DNA from 3 places in the Bacillus sp. iso_77 genome. Region 3 is predicted to be linked to each of the others. Evidence: riboswitches for the same ligand, from Rfam matches in the RefSeq annotation. Region 3 holds a riboswitch; each other region holds the start of a gene.
The links. A riboswitch is a leader RNA that binds a small molecule or an ion and turns the genes downstream of it on or off. The one in region 3 is predicted to bind S-adenosylmethionine.
Positions count from the first base shown of each region.

Region 1: another riboswitch for S-adenosylmethionine. It lies ahead of AC0VYC_RS18265 (5-methyltetrahydropteroyltriglutamate--homocysteine S-methyltransferase); the one in region 3 lies ahead of AC0VYC_RS05435 (bifunctional homocysteine S-methyltransferase/methylenetetrahydrofolate reductase).
Region 2: another riboswitch for S-adenosylmethionine. It lies ahead of metK (methionine adenosyltransferase); the one in region 3 lies ahead of AC0VYC_RS05435 (bifunctional homocysteine S-methyltransferase/methylenetetrahydrofolate reductase).

Region 1 covers NZ_CM149683.1:3,543,087-3,546,366, forward strand. Annotated here, with positions in the region: gene AC0VYC_RS18255 (four-carbon acid sugar kinase family protein) at 1-265, shown strand, start outside; gene AC0VYC_RS18260 (gluconate:H+ symporter) at 316-1,635, shown strand; SAM riboswitch class I at 1,717-1,829, shown strand; gene AC0VYC_RS18265 (5-methyltetrahydropteroyltriglutamate--homocysteine S-methyltransferase) at 1,917-3,041, shown strand; gene AC0VYC_RS18270 (glycoside hydrolase family 1 protein) at 3,096-3,280, opposite strand, start outside.
Region 2 covers NZ_CM149683.1:2,710,723-2,714,002, reverse strand. Annotated here, with positions in the region: gene pckA (phosphoenolpyruvate carboxykinase (ATP)) at 1-1,324, opposite strand, end outside; SAM riboswitch class I at 1,551-1,685, shown strand; gene metK (methionine adenosyltransferase) at 1,881-3,083, shown strand; gene asnB (asparagine synthase (glutamine-hydrolyzing)) at 3,232-3,280, shown strand, end outside.
Region 3 covers NZ_CM149683.1:1,088,538-1,091,817, reverse strand. Annotated here, with positions in the region: gene AC0VYC_RS05445 (CvfB family protein) at 1-801, opposite strand, end outside; gene AC0VYC_RS05440 (YajQ family cyclic di-GMP-binding protein) at 1,028-1,519, shown strand; SAM riboswitch class I at 1,601-1,719, shown strand; gene AC0VYC_RS05435 (bifunctional homocysteine S-methyltransferase/methylenetetrahydrofolate reductase) at 1,798-3,280, shown strand, end outside.

The sequences.
Region 1 (3,280 bases), 1.3 Mb from region 3:
TAGTGATGCTGTGACAAGCATTGTTCAGCGCCTCTCCATTCGCCCTAAGTACCTCATTGCCAAAGGTGGAATCACCTCTAGCGATATTGGAACAAGAGGACTCAGCGTCAAACGTGCGACCGTCGCAGGTCAAATCAGACCAGGTATTCCCGTTTGGCAAACAGGAGAAGAAAGCAAATTCCCATTTATGTCTTATGTGATTTTCCCGGGAAATGTTGGCTCAAAGGATACGTTAAAAGAAGCAGTAGACATACTTGAAGGATAAAGCAGAGGGGGCGTTCACGCTCCCTTATGCAGCACAAAGGAGGAAAGATCATGTCGTTAGTTTTTATCGGACTTGGCGTTTTGTTATTACTTTTACTCATGGTTGTCTTTAAGTTAAACGCTTTCATTTCGTTGATTATTGTCTCTTTAATCGTTGCCGTTTTAGAAGGCATGTCACCACTTGAAGCGATTGCTTCAGTCGAAAAAGGGCTTGGAAGTACACTCGGCCATCTGGCGTTGGTTCTTGGCTTTGGAGCGATGCTTGGTAAATTGATGGCTGATTCTGGCGGTGCTCAGCGTATTGCCATGACACTCATCGACCGCTTTGGTATCGGGAAAATCCAATGGGCGACGATGCTGACTGGATTTGTTATCGGAATTGCTCTATTTTATGAAACCGGATTCATTATTCTTATTCCATTAGTCTTTACCATTGCTCAAGCCGCAAGACTTCCTGTGTTGTATGTGGGAATGCCGCTCGTCGCTGCACTCATTACAACACATGGCTTCCTCCCTCCTCACCCAGGGCCGACAGCCATTGCCAATGTATTTCAAGCCAACATGGGACAAACCTTATTGGTTGGAATTATTTTAGCCATTCCTGCTGTTTTAGTAGGCGGACTTTTGTTTACGAAACTATTTAAGAAAGATCAACTGCATGCACACATTCCAAAGGACTTGTTTAATCCAAAGGAATTTACAGAAGAGGAAATGCCAAGCTTCGGCATTAGTATTTTCACCGCTATTTTACCTGTATTGCTCATGACATTCAGAGCATGTTTAGAAATTTTCTTCCCGTCCTCCCCGCTGCTACCGGCGGCTGAGTTTTTAGGTGAGCCGGCGATTGCCCTATTAATCTCTGTGCTGCTTGCCATCTACACATTTGGTCTTGGCAGAGGAAAGAGCATGCAGGACGTCATGAAATCGATTAAGGATTCAATTGGCTCCATTGCGATGATTCTATTGATCATTGCAGGCGGCGGTGCTTTTAAACAGGTTCTCATTGACAGCGGTGTTGATCAATACATTGCAGGGATTATGCAAGGAAGCACACTGTCTCCTCTGCTCCTCACTTGGCTGATTGCAGCTGTCCTTCGTGTCTCTTTAGGGTCAGCGACTGTCGCGGGTCTCACAGCAGCTGGCATTTCTGCACCGCTGATTGGTTTGACGGGAGTCAGCCCAGAATTAATGGTAATTGCAACAGGCGCCGGCAGTATTACATTCTCTCACGTGAATGATGCGGGTTTCTGGATTTACAAAGAATACTTTAATCTGTCGATGGCTCAAACTTTTAAAACTTGGACATTGATGGTGACTGTTCTTTCACTTGTTGGATTAGCTGGTGTTCTCGTCGCTGATTTGTTTATGTAGGAAAATAAATAGGAAAAACCATTGACTTTTTCTCAAAAAGATTGAATAATTGTGTTTATTAAGAAAATTAAATCAAAGGTAACCTTATTAAGAGTGGTGGAGGGACTGGCCCTGTGAAACCCGGCAACCGCTGTTCCTAGGAACAGAATGGTGCTAATTCCTTAAACAAGCTGATGCTTGTTTGAAGATAAGGCAGAGATCTCACAGTATATGATGCTCTTCCTTATCCAAGGAAGAGCTTTTTTATTTGATTTATAACCTGAAGAAAGAAGGGATTCAACATGACACAAGTACAAACCATTGGTAAGAAAACGACAAAGCCGCCATTTCGCGCAGATCAAGTAGGGAGTTTACTTCGTTCTGAACGCATCAAAGAAGCCCGCAAGCAAAAAGCAGACGGTACACTCACAGCAGAGCAGCTCCGACAAATTGAAAATGAAGAAATTACTCGTATTGTCGAGAAGCAAAAGGAGATTGGATTAGAGGTTGTCACAGATGGAGAGTTCAGACGTGCTTGGTGGCATTTTGACTTTCTAGAAGGGCTAGATGGGGTCGAAGGATTTGAAGCAGACCAAGGCATTCAATTCCACAATACGACAACAAAAGCCAGAGGCATCAAAGTAACAGGTAAGATTGATTTTACTGATCATCCAATGCTGGAGGATTATCGCTTCCTTCACAGCATCGCGGGTGATCATACGGCTAAAATGACGATTCCAAGTCCGAATATGCTCTTTTTCCGTGGAAAGCTTGAAGAAGGTGTGTACGACAGCTTAGATGATTTTCACCATGACGTGGCACAGGCTTATAAAAAAGCCATCCGTGCTTTTTATGATGCAGGCTGCCGTTATCTACAGCTGGATGATACAGCATGGGCCGTGTTCTTTTCTGAAAAAGGACATGAACAAATCAAAGCTTTTGGCCGCGAGGAAGATGAACTGCGTGAATCGTTTGCGAAAACAATCAATGAAGCGGTTGCCGATCGACCAGATGATTTAGTGATCACCATGCACATTTGCCGTGGTAACTTTAAATCAACTTGGGCAGCCGAAGGTGGTTATGAGGCAGCGGCAGAAACGATTTTTGCCGGTCTGGATTTGGATGGTCTCTTCTTAGAATTCGACGATGACCGTTCTGGCGGATTCGAACCCCTTCGTTATGTGAAAAATTCAAACCTTCAAATCGTACTAGGTCTTGTCACTTCAAAGTATGGGGAACTTGAACCCGTTGATCAGATCAAAAGAAGAATCGAGGAAGCGGCACAATATGTGGACATCAACCAAATCTGTTTGAGCCCACAATGTGGATTCGCCTCAACAGAGGAAGGCAATTTGTTAACAGAAGAACAGCAATGGGAAAAGCTGCGTCATGTGATTGAGATTGCGGATCAAGTGTGGACATCATAGTCCACTCACAATAAAAAGAGACAAACCGTTTGATCAGCGGTTTGTCTCTCTTTTTTATGCGTCTAAATGCTTTCCATTTGTCGCAATCACTTGTTTATACCAATCAAAGCTTTTCTTTTTCTTTCTATCTAATGTACCGTTGCCTTCATTGTCGCGGTCGACATAAATGAAGCCGTAGCGTTTTTTCATTTCAGCTGTTGATGCACTGACAAGATCAATTGGGCCCCAGCTTGTATAGC
Region 2 (3,280 bases), 1.6 Mb from region 3:
CAAGATTCATTCGTTTGCCCGTACCGTAGCCGCCGCCAGTCCAGCCTGTATTCACAAGGAATACTTTTGCGCCGTGCTCATCGATTTTTTTACCAAGCATTTCAGCATAGACATGAGCAGGAAGTGGTAAGAATGGTGAACCAAAGCAAGTAGAGAACGTTGTTTCTGGTGACGTCACGCCACGCTCAGTTCCCGCTAATTTACTTGTGTAACCGCTCAAGAAGTGGTACATGGCTTGTTCTTTCGTTAAACGGCTGATTGGAGGTAAAACGCCGAATGCATCAGCTGTTAAAAAGACGATGGCAGATGGGTGACCTGCAATACTTGGTTTCACGATGTTATCAATCATTTCGATTGGGTAAGCCGCACGTGTATTTTCAGTAAAGAATGTGTCATCATAATCTGCTTCACGTGTTTCTTCATCAAGTACTACATTTTCAAGCACTGATCCGAAGCTGATGGCTTTGTAAATTTGTGGTTCTTTTTCTTCACTTAAGTTCACACATTTTGCATAGCATCCGCCTTCAATATTGAAGACACCTGTGTTAGACCAGCCATGCTCATCGTCTCCAATCAGCTTGCGGCTTGCACTTGCAGAAAGCGTCGTTTTTCCAGTACCTGAAAGGCCGAAAAATAAAGCAACATCGCCTTCTTGACCGACGTTAGCAGAGCAGTGCATTGATAAAATATCTTGTTCAGGAAGCAGGTAGTTCATAACAGAGAAAATGGATTTTTTCATCTCTCCTGCATATTCTGTTCCACCGATCAGAATCGTCCGTTTTTCAAAAGAAACGATAATAAACGTTTCAGAGTTTGTGCCATCTGTTTCAGGATCTGCTTTAAAGTGAGGTGCAGATAAGATGGTGAAAGGTTTTTCGTTTGATGATGGTGTTGATCCATCAGGTCTGATGAATAGCTGCTTTGCAAAGAGATTGTGCCAAGCGAATTCATTTACAACTGTAATTGGCATACGGTATTTTTCGTCAGCACCTGCAAAACCATCAAAGACAAATAGTTCATCACGTTCTTTTAAGTATGACACAACCTTTGTATATAAACGATCAAATGCCTCTTTCGAGATCGGCTGATTGACTTGACCCCAATCAATTTTATGTTCAGAGTTTTCTTCTTTTACGATGAATTTATCTTTAGGCGAACGTCCAGTGTAGGCACCCGTTGTGGCGCGGACAGCACCAGTTGAAGTTAAAACGCCTTCATTACGTGCCAAAATCTTTTCAACAAGTTTCGGAACAGATAAATTTTGGTGCGTATTTTCTAATGAGAGCAATGACTGCAAATCTTCTTTTAAATCCACTGAGTTCATAAAAAAACCCTTCCTTTACCGTTGAATTTGTTTGTTTTGATTAGTATAACACATTGATAATAATAGTCTATACTATTTAAACATTTTTGTGTGTGTTTTTTCATTTCTGCTATGAAAATATGCTTTTTGGTGATGCTAATGATGAGGTGAAAAAAAGGGGAGATAATTCCTATGAACCATTGACATGACGCAAGGGTTTAAGATAAGATATCTTATTGAACGGATACTCTTATCCCGAGTTGGTGGAGGGACAGGCCCGATGAAGCCCAGCAACCGGTTTCTTATGAAAAAGGCATGAACATGCTGAGAAACCAAGGTGCTAACCTGATGCAAGGTACAAGAACACCTTGAGCGATAAGAGTGAAAGGCATGCGATCTCAGACCCTTTCCTCGCAATGAAGGAAATGGTTTTTTTATTTTTGGGATATCATATGAACAAATTGCCAATAACATCTCTAATATAAACATGTTGAAATATAAGAGGGAACGAGTTCCGTATCATATTGGAGGCCTCATCTTGGGATGATGTGGTCTTGTACAGGAGGAAATAGCCATTATGAGTCAAAATCGTCGTTTATTTACTTCAGAATCAGTGACCGAAGGACATCCAGATAAAATCTGTGATCAAATTTCAGACAGCATTTTGGATGAAATTTTAAAGAAAGATCCAAATGCACGTGTTGCCTGTGAAACTTCTGTAACAACCGGTCTCGTATTAGTAAGCGGTGAGATTACAACGTCTACTTATGTCGACATTCCAAAGACGGTGCGTGACACGATTAAGGAAATTGGCTACACACGTGCGAAATATGGTTTTGATGCGGAAACATGTGCGGTTCTTACATCAATTGATGAACAGTCTGCTGATATTGCGCAAGGTGTAGACAAAGCGCTTGAAGCACGTGAAGGAACAATGACTGAAGAAGAAATTGATGCAATCGGTGCAGGTGACCAAGGTCTGATGTTTGGTTTTGCAAACAACGAAACTGAAGAGCTTATGCCACTGCCGATTTCTCTTGCACATAAATTATCTCGCCGTTTAACAGAAGTACGCAAGAATGAAACACTTGCATACCTTCGTCCAGACGGAAAAACTCAAGTAACAGTTGAATATGATGAACAAAACAAACCAGTTCGTATTGATACGGTGGTTATTTCTACACAGCATGCACCAGAAGTGACGCTTGAACAAATTCAAAGCGACTTAAAAGAGCATGTCATCCGCCCTGTCGTTCCAAGTGAACTGATCGATGAAGAAACAAAATACTTCATCAACCCAACAGGCCGCTTTGTTATCGGTGGACCTCAAGGGGATGCTGGTTTAACTGGACGTAAAATCATCGTTGATACTTATGGCGGGTATGCTCGTCACGGTGGCGGTGCTTTCTCTGGTAAGGATGCAACGAAGGTTGACCGTTCTGCAGCATATGCGGCTCGCTATGTAGCGAAAAACATCGTAGCAGCTGGTCTTGCAGATTCATGTGAAGTACAGCTTGCTTATGCAATTGGTGTTGCACAGCCTGTCTCCATTTCAATTGATACATTTGGAACAGGAAAAGCCTCTGAAGAGAAATTAATTGAAGTGGTACGTGCAAACTTTGATCTTCGTCCAGCTGGCATTATTAAAATGCTTGACTTACGTCGTCCGATCTATAAACAAACCGCTGCATACGGACACTTTGGCCGTCATGACTTGGATCTTCCATGGGAAAAAACGGATAAAGCCGACACGCTTCGCAAGGAAGCATTAGGAGAATAACAACATACAAAACCGCTTATTTTAAGCGGTTTTCCTTTTGATTAAAAAAAATTCTACAAAAAGCGTAAAAATGTGAAACAAAATTGGACAAAATACTGTCTAATTATAGGTCTACTTTTAAGAAATAACATAACGTGGAGGCAATAATATGTGTGGGTTTGTTGGTGTATTTAATCACCGTCCATTGTCCGAAACTA
Region 3 (3,280 bases):
TTTCATCAGATGACCTAATGCTCGTTTGAAGGCTGCTTTGCTCATTTGAAATCTTTCTCGGATATCTTCTGGATCACTTTTATCCCCGTAAGGCATTGCACCGTTTCTCGTTCTCATGTAAGTTAAAATTTCTTCTGCATCGACAGATAATGCATCCTGTTTTCTAGGCAGCAGAGAAACGTTCACGGTTCCGTCCTCTTTCACTGCAATGACGCGTCCTGTCACGGTCGATCCTAATCTAGGCTCTTCCTTTCGTTCCGTGCGGTGGATAAACCCACGCACGCCTGTATCTGTCAGCATAAAAGAACCTGTCGCAATTAAGCGATAAATCGTTCCCGTCATTTCTTTGTTCATTAACGTTTCTGGCGCCTCAGTAAATAATTCACTGATCACATCTTCAGTGGCTGGTTTTGCGAACATTCTCCCGTAACTTGTCACTTTGAGCATACAGTATAGTTTGTCGCCTTTTTTCGGCCACGCTTCCTCAAAAGGCGGGAGGTGTTCAGTTGCAACAAGTGCATCCTTTGACAAACCTATATCGACAAAAGCACCCATATCTTCTACAACGTCTACGACTTCTACCCAATCGTATGTATGTGCATTGATTTTAGGAATTTTCATCGTCGCTGCCAGTCTTTCCTCATGATCTACATATAAGTAGACCTCTACTTCATCACGATCTCCAATATCCTCTGTCATCTCACTGCGATGTAGGAGAACAGAATCTTCGCCATCTGTTAAAAAGTAGCCGTATTCCATCTCGTTATCTATTTGCAAGGTCAGTTGCTCACCTGGTCTCATGTTCTCTTCCTTCCTATCTGCCCTTAAAAGAGCGTTCGTTCATCTTTTGATTCACTTTATTCTACTATACTTCTGTCATCATGAACATCTCTAGTTCTGTTAGCTAAAGTGGACAAACTGTACTTGAATTATACCGCATGCATCTGAACTCGCTTCGATAAAGTTTCTTCTTCCCCTATGGGCATGATAAAATAGACGCAATATCTATAGTTGGAGGTCATATGTGATGGCAAAAGAAAGTTCATTTGATATTGTATCGAAGGTGGAGCTGCCAGAAGTGCAAAACGCCATTCAAGCAGCACTGAAAGAAATTAAAAACCGTTATGATTTTAAAGGAAGTAAAAGTGATATTTCACTAGAAAAAGAAGAACTCGTTCTCATTTCTGATGATGACTTCAAGCTGGAGCAGCTAAAGGATGTCCTTGTGACAAAACTGATTAAACGAAACGTACCGACTAAAAACATTGACTACGGAAAAACAGAACATGCCCTAGGTGGAACCGTTCGCCAGCGTGCAAAGCTGATTAGCGGGATTGATAAGGACAATGCCAAAAAGATCAATGCCTTGATCAAACAATCTGGTATAAAAGTAAAGTCGCAATTTCAAGATGACCAAGTGCGTGTGACAGGAAAAAATAAAGATGATTTACAAGAAGTGATGGCGCTCATGCGCAAGGCAGATTTACCGATTGACGTCCAATTTATAAATTTTCGATAAATTTCAAATTTTCCATTGATTATTTCCGATTTTTTCGATACAGTTGATGGAAGTTCAATTCATTGACATGTTCATATCGCTTTCTTATCAAGAGAGGCAGAGGGACTGGCCCTGTGAAGCCTCAGCAACCGGTGTAGTAGAAATCTATTTTCTATGACCAAGGTGCTAAATCCAGCAAGCAACTGCTTGGAAGATAAGGAGAAGAATTTCAATACAGCCAAAAAGTCTTCTTCTTATCAGAAGGCTTTTTTTGTTACATAGAAATAAGGAGGAAACCAATGGGCCTATTACAAGACTTACAAAATCGCGTACTGATTGCTGATGGAGCAATGGGAACACTTTTATACTCTTATGGCATTGACCGCTGCTTTGAAGAATTAAATTTATCAAAAGAAGATGAAGTCAAAAGAGTGCACGAAGCATATGTGCAAGCTGGAGCGGACATTATTCAAACGAACACATACGGTGCGAATTATATTAAACTATCCCGCTACGGTTTAGAGGAAGAAACAAAACGCATCAACACAAAAGCTGTACAAATTGCCAAAGCAGCCGCTGGCTCAGCTTATGTCCTCGGAACAATCGGCGGCATTCGAACATTTAACAAAAATGCCTACTCTTTAGACGAGATTAAACGGAGCTTTAGAGAACAGCTCTATATCCTTTTAAATGAAGAGCCTGATGGGTTACTGCTTGAAACGTATTACGATATTGAAGAAGCAAAAGCCGTTCTTGAGATTGCTCGCAAAGAAACAGCGCTTCCGATTGTCATGAACGTCTCCATGCATGAGCAAGGTGTATTGCAGGACGGTACACCGCTAAAAGACGGTTTATCTGAATTATCCTCACTTGGCGCTGATGTCGTCGGCATTAACTGCCGATTAGGCCCTTATCATATGATTCAGGCACTTGAAGGCGTTCCACTTTTGCAAAATTCGCATTTATCTGTCTATCCAAACAGTAGTCTCCCCTCCCTTGAAGAAGGCAGACTCGTCTATGATACAGATAATGATTATTTCCGAAAAAGTGCACTTGAGTTTAGAAATCAAGGCGCACGAATCATTGGAGGCTGCTGCGGAACAACCCCTCAGCATATTAGCGCCATGGCTGAGGCGGTCAAAGATTTAGCACCTATCACCGAAAAAGAAGTGAAAGTATTAAAAGAAGAAATCATTTCCATCCAAGATCAACGAACAGAACCAGGTCTTGACGAGCTTGCTGTGAAAAAACGTTCGATTATCGTCGAGCTGGACCCGCCGAAGAAGCTGAACTTTGAAAAATTCCTTATCGCAGCGAACGAATTAAAAAGTGCAGGCATTGATGCCCTCACACTGGCCGATAACTCTCTAGCTACCCCGCGTATTAGCAATGTGGCATGCGGCGCTTTATTAAAACAGCAGCTTGATATGCGTTCACTTGTCCATATCACATGTCGTGATCGCAATTTGATTGGACTCCAATCCCACTTAATGGGACTGGACACGCTTGGACTAACCGATATTTTAGCCATCACAGGCGATCCGTCTAAAATTGGAGACTTCCCAGGTGCGACATCTGTGTATGATTTAACCTCCTTTGATTTGATCCGTCTGATCAAACAATTTAACGAGGGGCTATCTTTCTCTGGGAAACCGCTCGGGAAAAAGACTAATTTTTCAGTGGCTGGCGCGTTTAATCCCAATGTCCGTCATATTGATAAAGCGGTCAAACGCCTCGAGAAGAAAATCGAATATGGTGCCGATTATTTTATTTCACAACCTG